One region of the Cobetia sp. MB87 genome, then DNA from elsewhere that is predicted to be linked to it. Evidence: predicted binding sites of a transcription regulator. Region 1 holds the regulator's gene; the other holds the start of a gene.

Region 1 (4,616 bases):
GGGCTTCATCAAGGGGCCGGTCTGTCGCGGGCAGGTCGCGGTGGATGTGATCAATGATCACTTCTGGGTCGGCTTCACTGACCCGAAGATGTTCAGTCACCCGGAAGTGGAGCGCACCCTGGCCGAGGAAGGGGAGAATCTCAGCCTGCCCGCCGAGCAGAGCAGCAATGCGTTGCCGATCAGCTCCTGGGTCAAGTTCGAGAGCAAGCAGACCGCCTATCTCAAGGCCAAGCAGCGGCTGATGTCACAGGCCTATCTCGATGGTGACCTGCGCCTGGATACGCGCGTGATGTGGGACGGTAGCGGCTGGGCCGACGGCCCCGGCCAGGGGCGCAACCCCAACGCGGCGCTGACCATCTATCGTCACTTCGACAATGCCGCGGTGATGAAGGGACTGGTCGGCGGCGTGCCCAAGACGGGCTGGATCATCGATTACCCGATGCTGGAGCGTATCCACTACCTGCTGGTCGCCGGCTTCGATGTCTACGGCAATCTCGGGCATCAGCTGGTCACTCGTCTATACATGGACTTCCTGCGCATGGAGGGCGAGAACAACCTGCTGGTGCTGTTGCCAGCAGGCGAGCGCAAGGCGGTGCATGACAGCTGGTATCGCGACGTGAGCCCGGGTCTTGGGGGGCTGCTGTTCAAGAAGCCGCCGCAGTTCGATGCACCAAGTGGCATCGTCTGGACGCCGCAGGAGCTGTCATCGCCGGACCAGGCTCGCCTTGGCCTGATGCGGCGCATGCAAGAGCGTCTCGCGCCGGAACTCGGTCATGAGCGCAGTCTGAGCAATGTCGAGAATGATCATGTGCGACATGAGCTGCAGGCCCTCGCTGCGGTGCGGGGAGTCTCGGCCAGCCTGATGCCGGAGGTGACGATCGTCGCGCTGGAGGATGGTAGTGATGACTCGCCACGCCTTTACAGCGTGCTGCGCAATTCCGCCCACGCCAACATCACCAGTCTGTTCGATGAGGAGGAAAATCGCCGTCCTGAAGAGGACACTCTCGATGTCTTGCGGGGGGTGGCGGGCGATTACCCGAATGCCTTCTGGCGCCTGACGCCTGAGACCCTGACGGGGCTGGCAGAGCGGGTGGCGTCACTCGAGAACGAAGAGGACTATCGCGCCCTGCAGGCCGATATCGGGGTGCGCCGGACTGATCCGCGCTTCTGGGAGTTCTCCGACAGCGTACTGCGCACCAACTATGCTGATCGCCCTGTCGAAGCGGGCCTGCTGGACTATAACCGCCTCGAGAACCGCTGATCACCAGCGAAGCTTGAGCGGCCGAGACAAACCCTGTTGTCAGAACTGTCAGAACTGTCAGGACTGTCAGGACTGTCAGGACTGTCAGGACTGTCAGGACTGTCAGGACTGTCAGGACTGTCAGGACTGTCAGGACTGTCAGGGTTGTCATGACTGACACGACGACTGACGGCTGGCCTGTCAGTTGGAAGCCCGCCACGCACATTGCGCGGCGGGCTTCTATCCTTGCGTAGCGCCTAAATGGCGCACTGGCAGTCGATCAGCGCCGCGCCGCGCTGCGTGGTGTGCTGCCAGCAGGCGTCATCAGCGACCGCCCTGACACTCGCCTTCGGCCAGTTCGATCAGGCCATCCAGATGCAGGATATGCACCTCGCGGGCACGAATGTCGACCAGCCCCTGGGCCTGGAAGCGAGTCAGGATGCGGCTGATGGTTTCGACGGCCAGCCCCAGATAGTTGCCGATATCGGCACGTGCCATCGAGAGGCGGAAGCTGTACGGCGAATAGCCACGGCGACGGAAGCGCTGTGACAGGTTGACCAGGAAGCTCGCCAGTCGCTCATCGGCTGTCTTGCGCGACAGCAGCATCATCATGCGGCGATCTTCGTGCAGCTCCTTGCTCAGGCTCTTGAACAGTTGGGTTCTCAGCTCCGGCATCTGCTCCGAGAGTGCATTGAGGCGGTCGAAGGGAATCTCGCAGACGGTGGTGGTCTCCAGCGCCACGGCGGTGCCGGGATAGCAATTGCTGTCGATGGCATCGAGCCCTGCCAGCTCGCTGGGCAGGTAGAAGCCGGTCAGCTGCTCCATGCCGCTGTTTTCATTGGTGATCTGCTTGAGGCTTCCGGAGCGCACCGTGAAGACGCAATCGAAGGCATCGCCCTGGGTGAAGAGCACTTCCCCTTTTCTGAGTGGCGCGCGACGGCGGATGATGGCGTCAAACTGGTCGATATCTTCCATGTTCAGTGCCAGTGGCAGGCACAGTGAACTCAGCGAACAGGTCTGGCAGCGTGCTTCATGGGCGCGCAAGCGGTGTGATGCCTGTGCATTGGCCGTCATGGTGACTCTCCTGAGGAATGTCACCGCTACTCCTGGGGCAGGGCAGCGGGAGGGGTCTATCGGGCACGACGAATGGTGGGGCGGGGCCTTGTCGCCCGCCGCTACCCTGCTCAGCCGAAGTGACTCGAGCGGCCAGAGTCTGAACGCTCATCGGCTGGCGCAGTGCAATTTCGTGGCACCATAATATTAGATTTTATTAATTCATTATCCTGCCCAACCCGTGGGCGTTGCAAGGTGTGTGAACTTTAGGCCTGGTTGGCCCAGCATGGCCATACCGCGACGTCCTGCCTCAGCCGGAGGCGTGAGTCAGCAATACTGGGCCAACAGTGCTTAGCCAGCAGCGCCGAGTAGCAGTATCAGCGCGGCGGCCAGCGTCGCCAGTGCCAGCATGCCCCAGGCGCGTGGCGCTGGTGTGGCAGGCTGACGTACACCATTGATGCGATGTTCTTGCATGGGGCCATCGCCTTCGCGCTCGTCGTTGTCACCGCTGGCTGCGCGCGAAAGGCTGCCCAGTGCCAGCATGGCGAACAGCACCAGGCTGCCCAGCGTGAGGGCCAGCACCCAGAGATTCCAGAACAGGGGTAGTCCAGTTGCCTCCAGTAGATTCATGTCGTGTCTCCTGAGCGGTGTCCTGTCATGGGCTACGGCTGGCGATGCCGTTCGCGGGGGCGGCCTGCTGCAGATAGGCGAGCAGCGCCGTGATCTCGGCAGTGCCACGCACGTCATTGGGGGCGGCGAGAATCTCGTCTTCCGCGTAGGGCACGCCCAGGCCTTGCAGGGCTCGCATGCGAGCCGCGATGCCTTCGCCGCTCAACACCCGTTCGAACAGCCACGGGTAGGCGGGCATCGCTGAGCCCGGCACCTGACTGCGCGGGTCATGCAGGTGCAGGCGCTGCCAGGCATCGTCATGCTGCGCAGGCAGCTGGCTAAGATCCGTCCCCCGGCGCTCGGCGCCCCACAGCGAAGGGCGGCCGTAGTAGCGCTCCCGGGCGGTCGTCGCATCGCCGTGGCGCGCCGTATCGCCAGTCAGATCGCGCACCATGCGTGTATGGCACTGCTGACAGCCCTCGCGTTGGTAGATGCGCTGACCCTCCAGCGCCAGGGCGCTCAGCGGTCTGAGATCTTCAGGCGCGCTGGCGAGACTGGGGTGAGCCCCGAGCGGTACCAGCTGGGCGAGGGCGCCGAGGCTCATGGTGAGCAGACATAGTGCCGTCATCAGGCCGGCGTGACGTTCGAGCAGGACATGTCTCATGCGTAGTGCCCTCCCGAGGATGTGGCAGGGGGCGTGGTAGAGGGGGGCGCAGAGGGCGTGGCAGGTTCTGATGATGCCTTCCGCGAGCCGGAATTGGGGAGCCGGCGCTCATGAGCGGCTTGCCGTTCGCTCTTGTGATCAGCCAGGGTGCGCGTCACGTTGAGAAGCATCAGTAGCATGCCGAGCGCCCAGCAGGCGAGCCCACCCAGCGAGATCATCATCGGCATGCGGGCCGCTTCCAGTACCTCGCTCAAGGTGTATAGCGGCCTGCCGTCATCTGCCAGCACATGCCACATGCTGCCTTGAAGCAGCGTGGTGGCCCAGCTGGCGGCAACGCACAGCAGGGTGCCGATGATGGCCAGCAGGGCGTGAGTCCTGAGCAGCGCAAGGGAGCGCATCGGGGGCAGCAGGTGGTAGGCCATCACGATGGCGACTGTCGCGATCACCCCCAGGCTTGCTGCCGGCGACAGACTGTTGGCGGCACTGAAGGTCAGGGCATTGAGTGTCGGCAGTGACAGCAGGCTGTATTCAAGTACCGCAAGGGCGAAGCTGACCAGAGCTACCGCCAGCAGGCCGATCAGTGGATCCCGGCGCAGTGAGTGCCAATCCTCCTTGAGTGTCATCAGGCCATTGAGGCTGAGTGCCAGCCCCGGCGCCAGCAGCAGTAGGCCCATCGCCATGCCCAGCGTCTGGCTCCAGGCCGGCAGGGGGCTCGCGAACAGCAGCGGAGCACCTCCCCATGTCACCAGCAGCACCAGCATCCAGAAGCTGGTGGTGGCCAGCCGGTGCGAGTAGAGCGGCAGCCGCGAGCGGCTCGTCACCATGTGATGGAGCAAGGCAATGAGGCCGAATGCGAACATGCCACCGGGGAGTGGCCCGGCCTGCCAGCGCTGGATTAGTGCCTCGAGGCTGCCCGTGAAGAGCGGAACCGATTCCAGCAGGCCGATCGGCACGCTGAGCGAGATCAGCACATGCTGCATCAACACCAGCATCAGGCCGGCGATGAAGTACCAGCAGGCCACCGGCAGGCGACGCAGCGTGCGTTGTTCC
Region 2 (4,616 bases), on a different contig from region 1:
ATACAGGCGTCGCACGGCGGGGGCGTCCAGCTCCGGGTGAGCGGCACCCAACGGTGCCAGGTGCGGATCACTGGCATTCGCCATCGCCTGCCAGGCCGGGTCACTGATGGTGAGGGTGGTGATGGCACGCGGCCTGTGATGAGACTCTTGTTGCCCGTGCTCCAGCTCACCGGGATGACGTGAGGAAGCCGGGCGGGTCTGCGAGCCGCCATTCAGGGCGGAATCCAGACCATTCGTGTCGTGAGCAGCCCCCGTCGATGGCGCGACCCGATAGCCGGCACGCGGCTCGGCGATGATCAGACCCGCCGCCTCCAGTTCGCCGTAGGCACGAATCACGCTGTTGAGGCCGAGTCCCGACTGCGCCGCCTGCCGCCTGAGCGAAGGCAGGCGCTGTCCTGCGCTCAGTTTTCCCGTCGCCATCTGGGCCTTGAGTCGCTCGACCAGCTGCTGATAGCGCGGCAGCGTCGCGGCTGTGGCACCTGAACTGGTGGCTGAGTCGATAGAGGAGCCGGCAAGCGAAGGGCGGCTGGCGGACGAAGCGTGCTCGGCGGATGACATGCCTGTCTGTACCCCTTGAATTGGTGATTATCTGTATCTTGTGCCCCCTTGAGGGTTCGCGGCAAGCTGAAGACTCTTGTCGTGGTCCCGTCGGTGCACGTCCTGTCTCTGCCCCCGGACCGTCCGCTTGTCATTTCTTTCGCTGGAGTCTGCGTGATGTGGATGCCACTTTGCTTCGTGTTTCTGTTCGCCAGCGGCTTCATCGCCGCGCGCTTCGGTACCCTGGACGCTGAACCCTTCACCTTGCTGCTGGTGCGCAGCCTGTTGGTGCTGCCGGTGCTGGGAGTGATTCTGTGGCTGCGCCGCAAGCCGCGTCAGTGGGGCAGGCGCAATGACCGTCTGGCGCAGATGGGCATTGGCATGCTGTTGCACGGTGCCTATCTGGGCGGCGTGTTCGCGGCGGTCAAGGCGGGGCTGCCAGCAGGCCTGACGGCGCTGCTGGTCAGTCTGCATCCGCTGGTGACGGCGGCGTTGTCACTGCCGTTGTTCGGCGTGCGTCTGGGGGCCAAGCAGTGGGCCGGGCTTGGCTGTGGCGCCATCGGCGTCAGTCTGGTGCTGGGGGCAGGGCTTGCCAAGGACGGAGCAGGCACTCTGGACTGGCCGCTGATCGGGCTTGCCTGGTGCCTGGTGGCGCTGATCGGCGTGTCCAGCTCGACACTGTGGCAGAAGCGGGTCTCCGGTCGCATGGGGCTGGTCGAGGGGCTGATGTTCCAGTATCTCGGTGCGGGCGCGGTTTTCGTCGTCGCGGCAACCAGTGTCGGCAGCTTTGCCTTTGACCCCACGCCGCGTCTGCTGATGACCATGGCCTGGCTGGTGATCGCCATCTCGGTCGGTGCCATCTGGCTGCTGATGCTGATGCTGGAGCGGGGCGAGGCCCATCAGGTCGCGCGCACCTTCTTCCTGGTGCCGCCGTGTGCCGCGCTGATGGCATGGTGGCTGTTCGACGAGCAGTGGACCGCGCTGATGGTGGCGGGCGCGGCACTGGTGGTGCTGGGACTGGTGCTGGACCGCCCACGTCCGGGCAAGGTGAGCAAGGCGCCGGCCGACGACGCCACGCCGCCTTCGCCCTCAACGCCCTCAACCTCAACAGCCTCAGCAACTTCCAATGCCTCGGCAACGAACAGTGGGCAAGCCGCCCCGCGCTGATGCGTGCCGAGCGCATTACTCACCACGCACAGCGTATAGATAAAAAAGGACAACGCCCCGCCGGCCCGAGATGGGCTGGCGGGGCGTTGTCGTCTCTGACCAGTCAGAAGTGCTAGCCAGGAAGTGGCTGATCAGAAGCGATAGCTGATCCCGGCCATGGTCACGATGGGGTCGATCTCGACCTTGTCGTTGACGCTGCCTGCCACGGTGACATCGGAATCGATATCCAGATACCAGGCAGCGACGTTGGCCGCCCAGTGCTCGTTGATCACCAGATCGACGCCGATCTGTGCGGCCGCGCCCCAGCTGTCATCCATCTCGAGCTTGGTGCCATCGTCGAGGGTTTCATCGGAGAAGTGGGTGTAATTGACCCCCGCGCCGATGTACGGCTGGATGCGCGATTCACGTCCGCCAAGTGGATAGTACTGCAGTGTCAGAGTCGGCGGCAGGTGATCGACGGAGCCGGCCTTCTGGCCATTGAGCGAGATGTCGTGGTCGAAATCCTGCGCCGCCAGCAGTTCGATACCGAAGGTATCGGTGAAGCGATAGCCGAGAGTGAAGGCAAAGGCGCTGTCATCATCGACGTCCACGTCGGCACCGATGGCATCGATGCGACCGTTGTCACTCTTCGGCGAGACCTTGGCGACACCCGCACGCGTCCAGAACTGCCCGGCGCCGTAGTTGAGAGAGTTGAGAGAGCTGAGAGAGTTGAGAGAGCCATGAGAGCTGGCATTCAGCGAGTCGGCGGCCATGGCAGGTGCGGCGCCGAGAGTCGCGAGGCTGGTGAGACCTGCCAGTGCCAGAATCTGCCACGGGCGTGCTGCAGAGCGCGGGCTACGCGAAGTCAGGTGCGCGGGGAGGGAGGCTGAGCGAGTGACGACGTCGGACATGATGGCTCCTGAAGGATGGCGGGAAACAATGCCCTCATTCTAGGTAGCCGAATTTCGAGAAATTTGATCTGAGGCAAGAGTTTACGGGCGTTATTGCACGGTGAGGGGCAGGGTTGATCCAGGTCAATTTCTGCGGCGCGCCGCTGAAGATCCGCCGTGTAGCCGTTGGCTACCAATAACGAAAACGCCGCAGACCCGAAGGTCTGCGGCGTTCCTGTGTGATGTCCATCTATCGCCTGGATTGCTCAGCGTTGCCGAGCTTCGTCGTCCACGATGTCGTTGTCACGGCGTGGCATCACACGGCTTGCCAGGTGCTTGTTGGAGGCATGTTCACGCCTCGCGCAAGACCTTAGAAGCGGTAGGTGACACCGGCACCGACAGTGACCGGGTCCAGCTCGGTGTCGTTCACGTCCTGACCGGCGATCTTGGTATCGGCCTTGACGTCGGCGTAACGAGCGAAGCCGTTGACGGCCCAGGCTTCGGTGATCTTGAGGTCCACACCCAGCTCGGCAGCGGCGCCGTAGCTGTCATCGATGTCCATGCTCTGGCCACCGGCAGACTCACCGGAGAAGTGGGTGTAGTTCAGGCCGACACCAGCGTACGGCTGGACGCGGGCTTCAGTACCGCCCAGCGGGTAGTACTGCAGCATCAGGTTGATCGGCATCTGATCGAAGCCGCCGGCGCTGTTTTCCCAGTCAGTGCTGAATTCTTCAGTGGACTGCAGGGCGATGGCCAGGTTGTCGTGGAACATGTAGCCCACGGAACCGGCGAAGCCGGACTCGTCCTTGGCGATCAGACCGTTGCCGTTGTTGCTCTTGCCGTCAACCTTGGCAACGCCACCGCGCAGGAAGATATCGCCCTTGCCATATGCCATGGCGGATTGTGCGCCCATTGCCATGGTGCCGGCGATAACAGTAGCGGTCAGGATCTTGATAGCTTTCATGTGTAGTTCTCCTTGAAGCTTGGCTTCGTGAGCTGCCTGTCAGCAGTGCCTCGCTACCCTACGGCTTGGGCCGTGTGCTCTGCGTGGCTGCGTCGATCAGGGGACGCTGCGAACTATAAAAAACAGCGTTCTGTTTGGCAAGCATTTTTTTAGAACGTTGTTTGAAAACTTATTAGCCGTCTTGTTAGCGGATGTTACCGATTATTTCAGGGAAGTTTAATGTCTCATGAGTGAGACTTCCCATGACGCATTTGAGCGACATCGTCATTCACTATTGCGCAAGGTGACCAAGACCTTGGTCGCATGCCGTGCGCGAGGTTAGTACTCACTACGCCAAAGATCATCGCCGGGCTCTGCAGACTCAGTGACGCTTGCGTGCGGCGCGTGCTTCCAGCTGTTCCAGCCACTGACTGACCTCGGTGCTCTGTGCCTCTGCATCACGATAGACGGCAAGAAATTGTCGCCATTCATCGTGCTGCCAGCCCTTCAGGCGGCGCCACAGCACGTAGAGATCGCGCAGGCACTCGTGGCGGCGCAGCACGAAGCGGCGCGTCTTCTCGAGGTCGATGATGACGGCGTCCATCTGCCAGGTGCTGTCCGGCGACTCACTCGGCGGGCGACTGAGGAAGATGTGCTTGGGAAACAGGCAGCCATGCATCAGACCAGCCTGATGTATCTCGCGAACGAGGCGGGCGCTGGCGGTGATGACCTGAGAGCGCATGCCGGCATCGAGTTCCGCCCAGCGTTCATGCCAGTGATCCAGATCATCGCGCCCGGCGAGATCGAAGGTGATCAGAATGGCGCGCCACTCCCGGCCTGCGCGCCGCTCGCCGTACCAGCCGGCGTCCACTGACGGAATCCCCCGCGCATGATAGTGACGGATGGCGCGCCATTCACGGGAAAAGGTCGGTTCGCCCAGCGGGCGCGCCAGGCTGCGGGCCAGGTGGTTGGTCTGGCGCTTGAGATAGAGGCGATGACTGTTGCCGTCCTCATCCTCGAGCGTCAGCAGCGAGACCGTCGAGACGCCGCCGCGTTCACGATTCGGCGCGTCGACGTCGTGGGCTGCCACTTGCCACAGG

What was found. The regulator FNR, encoded in region 1, switches genes on or off when oxygen is low (the NO sensors DNR and NnrR bind a similar motif). The targets are predictions, from matches to a motif close to TTGATNTANATCAA.
Region 2: the regulator FNR is predicted to act here: its motif matches at 2,708-2,721, upstream of CDPAHKCJ_RS08965 (OmpW family outer membrane protein).

Annotation. Positions count from the first base shown of each region.
Region 1 covers NZ_VFBC01000008.1:128,279-132,894, forward strand. The annotation lists gene CDPAHKCJ_RS10045 (fatty acid cis/trans isomerase) at 1-1,261, shown strand, start outside; gene fnr (fumarate/nitrate reduction transcriptional regulator Fnr) at 1,565-2,314, opposite strand; gene CDPAHKCJ_RS10055 (hypothetical protein) at 2,645-2,923, opposite strand; gene CDPAHKCJ_RS10060 (cbb3-type cytochrome c oxidase subunit II) at 2,949-3,566, opposite strand; gene CDPAHKCJ_RS10065 (cbb3-type cytochrome c oxidase subunit I) at 3,563-4,616, opposite strand, start outside.
Region 2 covers NZ_VFBC01000007.1:654,110-658,725, forward strand. The annotation lists gene CDPAHKCJ_RS08955 (PLP-dependent aminotransferase family protein) at 1-558, opposite strand, end outside; gene CDPAHKCJ_RS08960 (DMT family transporter) at 715-1,704, shown strand; gene CDPAHKCJ_RS08965 (OmpW family outer membrane protein) at 1,836-2,456, opposite strand; gene CDPAHKCJ_RS08970 (OmpW family outer membrane protein) at 2,944-3,537, opposite strand; gene CDPAHKCJ_RS08975 (lipopolysaccharide kinase InaA family protein) at 3,899-4,616, opposite strand, start outside.